3 regions of the Fictibacillus sp. WQ 8-8 genome follow, and region 2 is predicted to be linked to each of the others. Evidence: riboswitches for the same ligand, from Rfam matches in the RefSeq annotation. Region 2 holds a riboswitch; each other region holds the start of a gene.
What was found. Region 2 has a riboswitch for cobalamin ahead of metE (5-methyltetrahydropteroyltriglutamate--homocysteine S-methyltransferase). Riboswitches for the same ligand answer to the same signal wherever they lie in the genome.
Positions count from the first base shown of each region.

Region 1: linked by a shared signal. The riboswitch ahead of M1K46_RS07030 (ribonucleoside-diphosphate reductase subunit alpha) and the one ahead of metE (5-methyltetrahydropteroyltriglutamate--homocysteine S-methyltransferase) in region 2 are both predicted to bind cobalamin.
Region 3: linked by a shared signal. The riboswitch ahead of M1K46_RS01135 (ABC transporter substrate-binding protein) and the one ahead of metE (5-methyltetrahydropteroyltriglutamate--homocysteine S-methyltransferase) in region 2 are both predicted to bind cobalamin.

Region 1 covers NZ_JAMXKG010000003.1:320,604-325,391, forward strand. The annotation lists gene M1K46_RS07000 (YjcZ family sporulation protein) at 199-291, shown strand; gene M1K46_RS07005 (copper resistance CopC family protein) at 415-954, shown strand; gene M1K46_RS07010 (metal ABC transporter solute-binding protein, Zn/Mn family) at 1,005-1,931, opposite strand; gene M1K46_RS07015 (MogA/MoaB family molybdenum cofactor biosynthesis protein) at 2,103-2,615, shown strand; gene M1K46_RS07020 (Fur-regulated basic protein FbpA) at 2,762-2,965, shown strand; gene M1K46_RS07025 (CBS domain-containing protein) at 3,099-3,521, shown strand; cobalamin riboswitch at 3,572-3,773, shown strand; gene M1K46_RS07030 (ribonucleoside-diphosphate reductase subunit alpha) at 3,945-4,788, shown strand, end outside.
Region 2 covers NZ_JAMXKG010000003.1:191,105-195,892, forward strand. The annotation lists gene M1K46_RS06300 (L-cystine transporter) at 1-103, shown strand, start outside; gene M1K46_RS06305 (n-acetylglutamate synthase) at 208-582, opposite strand; gene M1K46_RS06310 (acyl-CoA thioesterase) at 723-1,217, opposite strand; gene metE (5-methyltetrahydropteroyltriglutamate--homocysteine S-methyltransferase) at 1,219-3,474, opposite strand; cobalamin riboswitch at 3,633-3,825, opposite strand; gene M1K46_RS06320 (CHASE3 domain-containing protein) at 3,995-4,788, shown strand, end outside.
Region 3 covers NZ_JAMXKG010000001.1:215,946-220,733, reverse strand. The annotation lists gene eno (phosphopyruvate hydratase) at 1-1,124, shown strand, start outside; gene M1K46_RS01145 (nuclease-related domain-containing protein) at 1,384-2,334, shown strand; gene M1K46_RS01140 (GNAT family N-acetyltransferase) at 2,404-2,970, shown strand; cobalamin riboswitch at 3,007-3,197, shown strand; gene M1K46_RS01135 (ABC transporter substrate-binding protein) at 3,324-4,283, shown strand; gene M1K46_RS01130 (FecCD family ABC transporter permease) at 4,246-4,788, shown strand, end outside.

The DNA of each region.
Region 1 (4,788 bases), 130 kb from region 2:
TATATGGCGCTTTGCTTTTTTTGTATGGGACAAATGCGGATAAGCTTGGAAAATAGGCGTATTTTCTCAGGCTCTTTACATCATCAGCAAACATGAAAGTTTTTTAAAAAATAGACTCTTGTACCGTTTCACACAGCCCGGCCGCTTCATATGTTATGGGTGTAGATCGTTAAATATCTCGAAAGAGGAGGTAACAAAATGTCATTTGGATGCGGTGGAAGTGGTTTCGCTCTTATTGTGGTGCTGTTCATTTTGTTAATTATCATAGGCTGTGCTTGTGCATTTTGCTAAGCCCTGATCCGGCATGAATAACAGTAAACAGAAAAGACCCCCTGATGTTTGTGTCTGGGTGGTCTTTTTTTACGTTTTCCAGTAAAGTATATATAGCAATGAGGAAAGTAAAGGAGATGTAACATGAAGAAGTACATATTGATTCTTACCGCTGTTTTTTTTCTTTGTTCTGCGTCAATTGCATCCGCCCATACCGGCCTTGAATCTTCACAGCCGGCAGAAGGTGCTGTGATCAAAGAAAACATAAGCAAGATCACGTTAACTTTTGAATCAAAAATTGAAAATTTAAGCACGATGAAAGTCACTAAGGATGGAAAACCCTTAGATGTAAAAGTGGACGTAAAGAATAACATCATGACAGGCACGGCGCCCTCACCGCTTGAAAACGGGAAGTATAAAGTAAATTACAAAATTATCGGTGCTGATGGCCATATTATCCAAAAAGATTATTCCTTTGCTGTTCAGAAGCCGAAAGAAGAGAAGGCGGTAAAAGCACCTAAAAAAGAAAAAGCAAAAGGTGAAAAGACCCAAAAAGAAGAACAACAGAAAAAAGCTGAAAAGGCGGAATCGAAGTCAAACAATGCAGCAGCCCCGCTGTTTATCGTAGTGCTGCTGATCGTGATTATCGGAGCCGTGCTGTTCATTAAACGAAGAAAATCATAATTAACACATAAAAGCAGGACCATGATTCATTCATTCATGGTCCTGCTTTCTTATCTTAAGGCCTGTTTCAAGACTTGAACGTTTTTTTGCATAAGTGATAAATAATCTTCGTTCGCCTCAGCATCCTTAGGAATAAGGGTCTCTAAGTTTCTTAATTTCAGTGTTTTTGTTCCTGTTTCATGCTCTACAACTCTGGCCAGTTTATCGCTGGCACTGTTTTCAAGAAGAACATAGTGAATATGTTTTGCTTTAACGTGTTTGATCAGGTCTTGCAGCTGTCTTTGTGACGGTTCCTGAGAAGTTGACAGTCCGGAAACTGGAATCTGTTTCAGGCCGTACCGATGTTCCCAGTATCCATAGGCAGCATGAGAAACAATAATCTCCTTATGCGGGCTTTTTTTGATCGTTTGATTGAACGAGGTATCAAGCCTTTCAAGATCCTTCTTAAGTGATAGGTAATTCTTTGTGAAGTCAGCTTTGGCTTTTGGGTTCAGCTTAATTAACGCCTGTTCGATGTTCTTGGCCATTTGGATTGAATAAACCGGATCAAGCCAAATGTGGGGATCTTTATCTCCATGTTCGTCAGGGTCCTCATCACGATGCTCCACTTTTTCCAGTGTGAGGCCCTTGGCTGCTTTTATGGATTCAACCCCTTCGTTTTTTACCGTTTCATTTACTTTATCAGCAAATCCTTCGATTCCTGTACCGTTATAGATGAATGCATCACTGTCTGATATTTTGATCATGTCTTTCGTAGACGGTTCAAAAGAATGAGCATCGGTGCCTGGAGGGATTACATTTGATACAGAAACATGCTTTCCGCCGATCCTTTTCGTAAAGTATTCCAGGGGATAAAGTGTTGTAGTTATGGTAAGCTTATGAGGGCTATTTAATTTATGTTTAGTGCCATTCGCGCAGCCAGATAGTATCAGTGATCCTATGATCATAAACGTCAAGGCCGCATAGTGTCTTTTCATATGAGTGCTCCTTCCAAATGCATCAAAAATAATTCATCTTATTATAACGGAAACATTACGTTTTGCAAAGCGTATTTGTTCCGATTTATTTTTGAGCATGCAAAAGGATAGACTTCTGGCCATGAATAAAGGATAATACATCCATTACAACCTTTGGGAAAGGGGAAGCAAATGAGTGTAGAAGATCATAAAAGACAGGCTCCTTCTTCTGTCTGCTGCAAAATTATTACTGTGAGTGATACGAGAACAGAAGAAACCGATCGCAGCGGCACTCTTATAAAAGAGCAGTTAACGCTGAACGGCCATACAGTGGGAGACTATGTAATTGTAAAAGATGAGCGAGGGGAAATCGAATCTGCTGTCTTGGCTGGGTGTGAAGCAAGTGATATCCAGGCTATTTTAATTAATGGCGGGACCGGCATTGCTGCCAGGGATGTTACCATTGAAACGCTAAAACCATTGTTTACAAAGGAAATTACAGGTTTTGGCGAGCTTTTCAGGGTGTTAAGTTATACCGAGGATATTGGATCTGCAGCCATTCTGAGCAGAGCAGCGGCAGGAGTTGTTGGCTCCACAGCGGTTTTTGCAATGCCCGGATCTACAGGAGCGGCAGCTTTAGCCATGAAAAAGCTGATTCTCCCCGAGGTCTCTCATGTCATTCGGGAAATCAATAAAGATTTATAAAGAAGAAAAACAAGTCAGATCTTCCGTTTAGTGGTCATAAATGTATACTCTATCCAATAAATTTCAGTAAAGAGCCATGAATGCTGAAACTATTTAATTGGATCCACGTATACTATACTATGAAAACGCTTTAACGGGAGGAAATGATGGGCGGATTATTGCGGAAAGCCGTTGAAGAGAGGAAGAATTTCCTTATTCAGATGTTAAAGAAAAACGGGATAAGCAAAGAAGTGGAAGCAGAGCTTTCCACATGGCCATTGACTGAATTGGAAGAAGAATATAAAAGCTGGCTTTTTCAGCAAAATTATGGGGTGGACCCTGGCAAAAAAAGTTTAAATAAAACACAGTGAGGAAATAGACAATAGAACATATGTGTCCTTCTTAGGGCTTTTTTTGTGTGATGGCTTATTACTGCTCATCTATTTTATTTTTTGTTATAGTAGAAAAGAACGGCTGCATTTTATGGTTAAAGGAGATCACAGCATGAACATAGCTTTTTATCTATTGCCTAAAGAAGAGGTTAAATATTTGAATCCTGAATCGACCATCAGGCAGGCATTGGAGAAGCTTTCTTATCACAAATATACATCTGTTCCCCTTGTTTCAGAGGAAGGGCAGTATGTCGGTACGCTCACAGAAGGGGATCTGCTTTGGAAATTGAAAGAAGCGTTCGACCTTGGCTTCTACGATGTGGTGAAAACAAAACTGAAGGATGTTCCACAGCGTGTGAACAACATCTCAGTATCAATCAATTCAAATATGGAAGATTTAATTACGTTGGCAACTGACCAGAACTTTATTCCGGTGACTGACGACGACGGGCATTTTATTGGGATTATCCGCCGCCGGGACATCATTAAGTACTGCGCAAATACAATATGGAATAACAAAATAAATGAAAACTAGGTGTTGACAAATACTATATTTAGTGTGAAAGTAAATGTATTAAACTAAATATAGTATTTGAAACAAGAGGTGTCTTGTAAGACTTAATAGGGAATCCGGTAAAACAATCCGGAGCTGTCCCCGCAACTGTCATGTGGACGAAATGAGAATCCACTGTGTAAGAAACGCGCACGATCGTGTGGCTTTTACATGGGAAGGCTCAGAGTAGGAGGAAGCATTAGCCAGTAGACCTGCCTTTTTGTTTCACGATTTTGATTCTTCGGGGATTGAGAAGCAAAAACGGCACACTTTACTGCTATTTTTGATTCTTATAACTCGTGTCGTTTTTTTAGGCTCATCCACTGGATGGGCCTTTTTATTTTGCGGATTTTTAGAGGAGGAGATTTGACTTTGGTTATAGCAGGCGGAACAGATCATCTTGTTATGAATTGGCTGGATGAAATTCTATTGGGCTTTCCCCAGCTTGATAAAAAGGAAGAGTATACAGTACAGGTAGGCTATTATGCTGATAAAAGCAATTCTCAAACAGAAGCGATGAATATGGCTATTTTGCATGCACTTGAAAGAATTTCAATGCATGAGCCGGATTGGACCTTCGTCGCAGGAAGAATTCATCTTAAAAAAATCTACTCGGATGCAGTAAAAAACAGGGGGAGCCAAGGAGTTCATGGATATGGCCACTTCTATGGATTAATTCGTACACTGACAGACAAAGGAATCTATGATAAGAACCTGTTAAGCAGCTATTCACCAGAAGAAATAGATGAGCTTGAAGCGATGATTGTCCCTCAAAGGGATGAACTTTTTACATATATAGGACTTCGTACATTGGCTGACCGTTATCTTGCCAAATCGCATGAAGGCAAAGTGTTTGAATTGCCTCAGGAACGTTTTATGATCATCGCGATGTCCTTGATGTCCAACGAACCTTCAGACCGCCGCATGGAGCTGATTAAAGAAGCGTACTGGGCAATGTCGAACCTGTATATGACCGTGGCAACTCCTACACTTGCCAATGCGGGTAAAAGCTATGGCCAGCTGTCAAGCTGCTTCATCGATACGATGGATGACAGCCTTCGAGGAATCTATGATTCTACAACAGATGCAGCAACGCTCTCGAAAGGCGGAGGCGGGATCTCCGTTTACCTTGGCAAGATCAGAAGCCTTGGTTCAGAAATAAGAGGATTCAAGGGCAATTCATCGGGCATTATTCCATGGGCGAAGCTGTTGAACCAGACAGCGGTCAGTGTCGATCAGCTTGGACAGA
Region 2 (4,788 bases):
TAGCGGGGCCATGACTGCCGGTATTCTGACGAGCAAGGCGAGAAAAGAATTGGATACTGAAGTCTACAACGCACCGGTCAATGAACTAAAAGCAGAAGCATAAAGCTTTATTAATATTGTCAATTAATTGCCTATCTCAATAGAAAATAAAAACAGCCGGGGATAAGCTTAATAATCCCCGGCTGTTCTTATATGACTATTCACAATCTAATTAAAAATAATCTGCGGAGTAAACACCAGGGCAGAAACTTCTTCTACGATTGATTCTTCTTCAGCGTCTTCCATCCCAAATCCATTCCATCTTTCAAAAAGCTGAATTCTCCCATCCGGAAGAGTTTTTGGAGTGGAAGAACATTTGCCGCTTTTGATTTCATGCTTTCGATTGATATGGCTATAGGTAAATTCAATGCTGCCGTCTTCTTTTACGATGCCGATCATGTTTCCCTTGAGAACATCTCCTCCTGAATACGTTGCGCTTAAAATGTCATCCTCTTGTTTATACGTAAAATAGGTTTTCGAAGATGATTCTCCAATCTCTGAACTTTTCACGGATACAAAACGCCGACCATTATAGTTAACCATTTAACGCGTCCTCCCTTTAAAGTTTTAAAGACAATGATAACAAAAAAATATGTATTTGAAAACAGAAAATTCCGTTTTTTTAATCAAAAAGTAAAAACAGGCCCGATTTTGAGAAAAAGGACCTGTCTTTTTGTCATTTATCAAGCTTTTTTCTTTTTGCGCTTTTCATACCGCTCCTTTGCTTGCTGATAGCGATGAATTTCTTCTTGGTTCACGGGCACGAGGGGAGGGACCGGTGACGGCCTGCCCTCCGCATCTACGGCAAGCATGGTAAACAGGGCCCTTGACGTAAGCCGTTTTTCGCCTGTTAGAAGGTTTTCAGATTCTACTTTAACGAAAATTTCCATGGATGTTCGGTGGGCGCATGTGACATAAGCTTCAAGATTAATAGCTTCACCGGTTTTGATCGGGCCAAGAAATTCAAAGGAATCACTCGAAACAGTCACGACCGGTTTACGGCAATGCCGCATGGCAGTTATGCAGGCGATCTTGTCTACATAAGCCATGACTTTTCCGCCGAAGACAGTATGGTGGTGATTCGTATCCGGCGGGAAAACTAAATCTGTTAAGCAGGTTTTCGATTGCTGGACGGTCTTTGCTTCAGAAGGAAAGGAGGCAGGTATTTGAGAAGCCATGTTACGAGACTGCCTCTTTCTTTCTGACCAGAGCCGCAGCAGCTGTCATATTTTTGAGAGATTGAATGGTTTCTGATATGTTTCTTGTTTTCAGTCCGCAATCAGGATTTACCCATACCTGGTCTTCGTGCAATACTTCGAGAGTTTTTTCAATCATCACCCTCATCTCTTCAATTTCAGGTATTCGAGGGCTGTGAATATCATAAACCCCAAGGCCGATTCCTTTTTCGTATGACTGCCAAGTAAAGGCAGAGACTAGCTCACCATGGCTTCTGGATGTTTCAAGAGAAATCACATCGGCATCCAGCTTGCTGATGACGCCAAGAAACTCGTTAAAATCGCAATAGCACATATGGGTGTGGATCTGCGTGGTTTCCTTTACAGTGCAGGTGGTCAGCAAAAAGCAGTTAACAGACCAGTCTATATAATGCTGCCACTTGCTTTTCTTCAGCGGCAGGCCCTCTCTTAATGCAGGTTCATCTACTTGGATCATGGTAATGCCGGCAGATTCCAGTGCAAGCACTTCTTTTTGCAGGGCATTTGCTATTTGATAACAGACATTCTCTCTTGAAATATCATCTCGGACAAAGGACCAGTTTAAGATGGTCACCGGCCCGGTCAGCATTCCTTTTACCGGTTTATCGGTCAGAGACTGTGCATACACACTTTCGTTTACGGTCATTGGTTCACTGAAATCGACATCACCGTAGATGACAGGCGGTTTAACGCAGCGAGATCCATAGGACTGAACCCATCCATTCTCTAAGAAAGCAAACCCGTTAAGTTTTTGTCCGAAAAATTCCACCATGTCTGTTCGTTCAAACTCCCCATGAACAAGAACATCTAAGCCAATATCTTCCTGGATTTTAATCCACTTTTCAATTTGGCTTTTAACAAATTGATCATACTGTGCTTTCGTCCATTCCCCTCGCTTATGTTTCCCCCGGGCCTGCTTTACTTCCGCGGTCTGTGGAAAGCTTCCAATGGTTGTCGTAGGGAGGAGAGGGAGGTTCCAAACTTCCTGCTGTTTTTGTTTTCTGTTCATGTACGGCTGATTCCGCTTAAGGTCTTTGCCTTGAGCTTTTTCAACCTCCCATAAAACCTCCGTCCGGTTTCTTGCCGGAGAGCTGTTTAGCAAGTAAAGAGCATCATCATACTTCTTTATTGCTTCTTGTTGCGAAGGTGATGACAGCAATCGCAGTTCTTCCAGTTTTTCGTCAGCAAAGGCAAGACTGTTGTATAGTTCTTGCAGAAGGGAATGCTCGTGTTTGGCTGAAACAGGGACATGAAGCAAGCTGCAGGAAGGCTGGATCCATATTCGTTCGGATGCAGCCAGTTCTTCAAGCTGGAGTATAAGCTCTTGCTTTTGGCTCAAATTAGCACGCCATATATTTCTGCCGTCAAGTATGCCTGCACCCAGCACTTTATCCTCTGGGAACCCATGCAGACGCATCTCATCCAGTGTTTTTTCGCCATGGACAAAATCCAGTCCGATCCCCTGGACAGGAAACTGAATGATTTCTTTGTAATGCTCTGCGCTCTCAAAGTACGTCTGCAGCATAATATTAAGACCGGAAGCGGCTTTATGGAACTGTTCATAGATTTTCTTGGATGCTGATAATTCTTCTTCGGATAGGGAAGTAACGAGAATGGGCTCGTCGATTTGAATCCATTGGGCGCCCGCCTGTTCCAGTTCCTGAAGAATTCGGCAGTATAACGGGACAAGTTGGGAAAGCAGCGTGTCTTCCTGTTCGGGAAGGTATCCTTTTGCACATTTTATAAAAGTAACAGGCCCGACAATAACCGGTTTTCCTTCAATCCCAAGCTTCTCCTTTGCTTCCTTGTAAGCGGTAAGAGGCCTGTTTTCCACTAACCTCGGCGCACGGTCTTCCCATTCCGGCACGATATAATGGTAGTTTGTGTTAAACCATTTGGTCATTTCACACGCGACGGCTTCTTGTTTTCCTCTTGCCATGCCAAAGTAAAGGGAGAGAGGGTTTTCCACTGCTTCAAATCTTTTTGGCACCAGCCCGAACATCACTGACATATCGAGCATGTGATCATAAAGTGTAAAATCATTGACTGGAATAATATCTATGCCCATGTCTTTTTGCTTTTGCAGATTTGCAAGCCTGATCTGTTCCATCTGCTGCAGAAAACTGGCTTCCGTCAGTTCTCCTTTCCAAAATGCTTCCAGTGCTCTTTTCCACTCCCGATTGCTGCCGATACGGGGATATCCCAAGTTGCTCGTTTTCATGTGTCATCTCTCCATTCTTTTAGATACTAAATATGGCAATAAAAACAAAAAAGCATTCCCAACGCCAGTGACAGAACGTTAGAAATGCCTAAAAAAGGGTAGAGTAAACCCCATTGTATGCAAGAATCTAACACCTCCCTATCTCCCGTAGGTTAAAACAGTGTTGTTGAAACAAGGCAGGTCTCCTGACTCAAGGGTTCTATACCGAGCTGCATCCCTTCCCAGCCTGCCGGCCAGTGGTCATTATGAGCTCGTTTCCTTTTACAGTGGCGGGACCGTGCCGGATTTTCACCGGGCTTCCCTTTTCATCCTTTGCGTTTGTGCAATGGAACCTTGTCTCCACTATTATGTAATTTGATTTTGAAAATTTAGACAAGCCTATCATATCTAAAATAGGAAGTCAACGCATCAAAAGCAGAGAGAAGATGTGGAAATACTTTACTTCCAGCTATCTATATCGGTAAATGTTGTTTATAATAAAGGTGGATAACTATGAAAATAATAAAGGCAGGATGATAGAATGATAGGGAGAAACAGATTTGGAATCCGCGCAAAAATTTTTGTCGGATATCTAGTGATTATTCTTTGTCTGATCGTATCAATAGTAGCAGTAAATAATCAGATTGCCTCTATGCAAAAAGAGCGGAATTTTATTATCAACCATGACATAGAAATTCATTCGCTGACAAACGAGATTGAAAAGCAGGTTCTCGATATGGAAAACGGGCAGCGCGGTTTTATTATTACCGGGGATGAGAGCTATCTTAAACCCTTTAACCTGGCAGTGAACAGTTTGGAAAACGATTATAAAAAGCTCTATGGGCTGATTGCCGATAATCCAGCACAGCAAAATAGGCTCGAGGAAATTAATAAATCCATTCACAATTGGCTCCAGACAACAGGAAATCCGTCCATTCAGCTGAAGAAGGAAAACAAGGATGGAGAAGTTCTCTCTCTTATTAAAAAAGATGTAGGCAGCCAAAGTGTAGAACAGATCCGCAGCCAGTTTGACACGTTCAGAACCACTGAAAAAGGCTTGACGAAAGAACGGGCGGACAGGCTTGACGAGCAGAACAAATTCCTGAAAACAGGGCTCTTTTCTTTATTGGTTATTGTTGTGGCTGTTTCATCACTTATTGCGTCTTTTGTTTCAGGCTCGATCATTAATACCATTAAGGCTGTTGTAAGTTCCATTACGGCTATGTCATCTAACGGTGACGTTACCCAGCGTATACATGTAAAAACGAAAGATGAAATCAAAGACCTGGCTGAAGCGACCAATGAACTGCTTGATAAAGTCGAGCAGAGGGAATG
Region 3 (4,788 bases), on a different contig from region 2:
GCCGTTACCTGGGAAAAGGTGTACAAACAGCAGTAGAGAACGTAAACACACTAATCGCTCCAGAATTGATCGGATATGATGTATTGGATCAAGTCGGCATCGACAAAACGTTGATCGATCTTGACGGAACAGAAAACAAAGGAAAATTCGGAGCAAACGCTATTCTTGGTGTTTCCATGGCTGTAGCACGTGCTGCTGCTGATCTACTTGGTCTTCCTTTGTACATGTACCTTGGAGGATTCAACGCAAAAACTCTTCCAGTTCCAATGATGAATATCCTCAACGGCGGAGAGCATGCTGATAACAACGTTGACATTCAAGAATTCATGGTTATGCCAGTCGGCGCACCAACATTCTCTGAAGCACTTCGTATGGGAGCTGAAATCTTCCACAGCCTTAAATCTGTGTTAAAGGAAAAAGGATTAAACACAGCTGTAGGAGACGAAGGCGGATTCGCACCAAACCTTTCTTCTAACGAAGAAGCGCTTCAAACGATCATGGAAGCGATCGAAAAAGCTGGCTACAAACCAGGTGAAGAAGTTCGTCTTGCAATGGATGTTGCCTCTTCTGAGCTCTTCAACAAAGAAGACGGAAAATACCATCTTTCTGGTGAGGGTGTTGTTAAAACATCTGAAGAAATGGTTGCTTTCTACGAAGATCTTGTTTCTAAATACCCAATCATCTCCATTGAAGATGGCTTAGATGAAAACGACTGGGAAGGCCACAAGCTATTGACTGACCGTCTTGGCGACAAAATCCAGCTTGTAGGAGACGATCTTTTCGTAACGAACACAAACAAACTTGCTCAAGGTATCGAGCAAGGTGTGGGTAACTCCATCCTTATCAAAGTTAACCAAATCGGTACGCTGACTGAAACATTCGACGCGATCGAAATGGCGAAACGCGCAGGCTATACTGCAGTAATCTCTCACCGTTCTGGTGAAAGTGAAGACAGCACAATCGCTGACATCGCTGTTGCGACTAACGCTGGACAAATCAAAACAGGTGCTCCTTCCCGTACTGACCGTGTAGCGAAGTACAACCAATTGCTTCGTATCGAAGACGAATTGGCAAGCATCAGCCGCTACCCTGGATTGAGCGCATTCTACAATCTTCAAAAGTAAGCTATTTTACGTAAACCGCTTGAGACCTGATCAGTCTCAAGCGGTTTTTTGTTGATTGGCGCGTAAAGTGATCAGACTGGCGCGTATTTTTTGCAGATAGGCGCGTATTTTAAGGGAATTCGCGAATAAATCATAGAAAGTGGCGCGTATTTCATCAGCTGAGCATTCCACATAAAATTTAAGTCCTCAAAGAGAAGGAGAAAAGGTGTTTTCTAGAGAAGTTAACCCCAAAAAGTAAAGAGGATGTGATCGTTATACTGTGATCGAACAGAAATTGCCGATTTATATTCAGAAGTTAGAAGCCTTGTTAAGGAGGCTGCCAGCAAATCATCCGAAACGCCCTAAACTTGAACAAAGTTTTTCCAAACAAATGGCAGGTTACAAGGGAGAGCAGTCACTCTTTTACTACCTGGAACACCTACCTCATAAAAGGTATAAGATTTTTCACGGACTAAGACTTTTAGAAGGCTCCTATTACTTTCAAATGGACTTCCTCATCCTTTCCCCGTATTTCTTTTTAATTCTAGAAGTGAAAAATCTATCTGGCAGCCTCACATTTGATACAAACTATCGTCAATTGATCCGAACAAATAATGATAAGGAAGAAGCCTTTCCAGATCCTCTCTTGCAGGTAGAGCGTCAAAAGAACCGGCTTTCATCTTGGCTAGCAGCTAGAAAGCTCCCACCCGTTCCAATTGAAACCCTCGTCGTCGTGAGCAGTCCTTATACGCTTATAAAAAATCCTCTGATTCCTGATCTTTCCCGCAGCATTATCCACAGTGCAAGCCCCCCATCAGTAATCACAACCATGCAAACCCATTACGCCAAACCAGCTATGACGGATAAAGAAATCAATAGAGCGGTAAAACAACTTTACAAAAACCACGTCCATTATGATCCGGACATACTAGCAAAGTTTCAGGTATCGCCAAACGATGTTTTAAAAGGCGTTCATTGCCCATCTTGCTTTGCCATTGGCATGAATAAAACATATGCTGTTAAATGGCTTTGTCCATTCTGTAATCATTCCTCCGAGCACGCCCACCGACACTCTCTGGAAGACTATAAACTTCTCATAAGCCCAACAATCACAAACCGTGAACTCAGATCCTTTCTATCCCTATCATCCCGTTCAATATCCGAAAAAATCCTCAAATCTCTAAACCTACCTCACACGGGAACCTATAAAGACAGGAGATATCATCTTTAAATTTGAGGAGCTGCATATTATGATAAAATAAATCATTTCATACTCGGTACAAACGGGGAGGCTTGGAACATGCCGAAAATGAAGCTTGAATTTGAAAGACTGAAGATCAGGGAAATTACGGTGAGTGATGCCTCTGTCATCGCACAATGGAAAAGCGGCCCTCTCTTTCGGAAAATGTCTACAGGTTCTATGACCATAATTAATGAAGGCAATCAAAGGCAGGATATTGAGAAAAGCTTAAGCCAGCTGAACGAATCTTACTTGATGATCATCGAAAAGAGGAGCTCGCAGCCTGTTGGGTACGTCCGTTTCAACTGGATGGGAAGCTCGCAGCGTTATGGCTGGCTTCGGTTCGGACTCGGTGCCGAACAAGGAAAAGGATACATGGGGGAAGCACTTGCAGGCATCTTTCAGCACCTGTTTCAGCATGAGACCTACAGGATTGATGCTGAGGTCTACGAATATAACACAAAAAGCCTGAAGCTCCTGAAATCCCTGGGGTTTCAAAAGGAAGGCGTCAGAAGGCAAGCCTACTTTGACAAAGATCAGTATTTTGATATACATGTTATGGGCCTGCTCAAGAGCGACTGGCTGGAAGTCAGCCCGAAGTCCCGGGCATCATTGAACATAAATTAAACTTTTCATTTTGCCGGTAAGAGGTATAATGGATATAGCTGAATATGCGGTTAAGGTCCGTTTTATTTCAAATAAAACGTTAAAAGGGAAGCTGGTTCAAGTCCAGCACGGTCCCGCCACTGTAATCGGGAAATCTTCTTATGTTTCCACTGTTCTGTCAAAGGATGGGAAGGAAAAGAAGATTGTTGATCGAGAGTCAGGAGACCTGCCTTAATTGCCTGTGCGAACCTTCGAGGAAAAGGTGAAGCAATTGTAATCATTTATTGATTAACTGTTGATTCGCTCTCCGAAGGGAGGGCTTTTTTTGTTTTGCACAATCCCAGCTAAATGATACATACAGGAGCGTGAAGGAATTGAAGAAGTTTACACAAATTGCGATGATGCTGATACTCGTAATCGCCATCATTGCCGGTTGTTCGGCTGGAAATCAGTCAACAGACAAAAAGGAAAACGGTGCCAATCAGGTAAAGAGTGAATTTCCCGTAACGATAAAAGATGCGGCGGGCGAGAATGTAAAAATTGATAAGAAACCCAAAAAAATCGTCTCGCTCATACCGAGTAATACAGAGGTCGCATTTGCACTTGGCTTGGATAAAGAAATTGTCGGCGTTTCTGACTTTGACAACTATCCAGAAGCAGCTGTGAAAAAGCCTAAAATCGGCGGATTGGATTTTAACGTGGAAAAGATTGTTGGCTTAAAGCCTGATCTCGTCCTTGCTCATGCCTCCAGTGCGCATACTTCCAAGCAGGGAATTGATCAGCTTAAGAATGCCGGCATCAAAGTAGTTGTGATCAATGATGCGCAGAACTTTACGGATACATACAAGTCCATCGACATGATCGCTAAAGCAACGGGCACTCAAAAACAAGGTGACAAGATTGTAAAATCCATGAAGGATGATCTGTCAGCGATCAAGGAAAAAGCAAAACAAGTAAAGAAAGAAAAAAAAGTTTGGGTTGAGGTTGCTCCAGCTCCGGAGATTTTTACTGCCGGCAAGGGTACATTCATTGATGAAATGCTGAACGCCATTCATGCCAAAAATGCGGCTGGGGAATTGAAGGGATGGGCGAAGGTATCTGAAGAGCAGCCTGTCAAATACAAACCGGACGCGATCGTCACAACGTACGGCTATTACTCCAAAAAGCCGGTGGAACAGATTATGGCCCGTAAAGCCTGGAAGGACGTTCCTGCGGTAAAAAACAAAGAAATTTATGATGTGCACTCTGATAAGGTGACACGTCCGGGACCGCGATTGATTGAAGGAGTGGAGGAGCTTGCAAAAGCCATCTATCCGGAAGTATACAAAAAGTAAAATCATCGTTTCATATACAGCAGTGTTTCTGCTGTTGGGCTTAGCTGTTGCCTTGGGGATATCGGTAGGTTCTATACCTATCCCCCTTTTTCATGTGGTGCAGATTTTAGGAGCGAAGCTTTTCCACTATCCCGTACCAGCATCCATTGATTCTTCGATTGTTAATATCGTCATGGAGATCCGCTTTCCGCGAGTCGTGCTCGCTATGCTTGTCGGCTGCTCATTGGCGCTGGCGGGAACGGCATTTCAGGGGCTGCTGAAAAATCCTCTGGCCGATCCTTATACGCTGGGTGTTTCATCCGGTTCTGCTTTGGGCGCTGTGGCTGTGCTGTTCTTTGGCATTCAGCTGCCTATACTGGGAAGTTTTACACTTCCGGTGGTGAGCATCATTACCGGCTTTCTTACCCTTGTTGGGGTTATATATTTTGCTCGCCTTGTGCAGCGCAGCCTGTCTGTTGAGACGATTATTTTGGCAGGGATTTTAAGCAGCTCATTTATAGGTGCT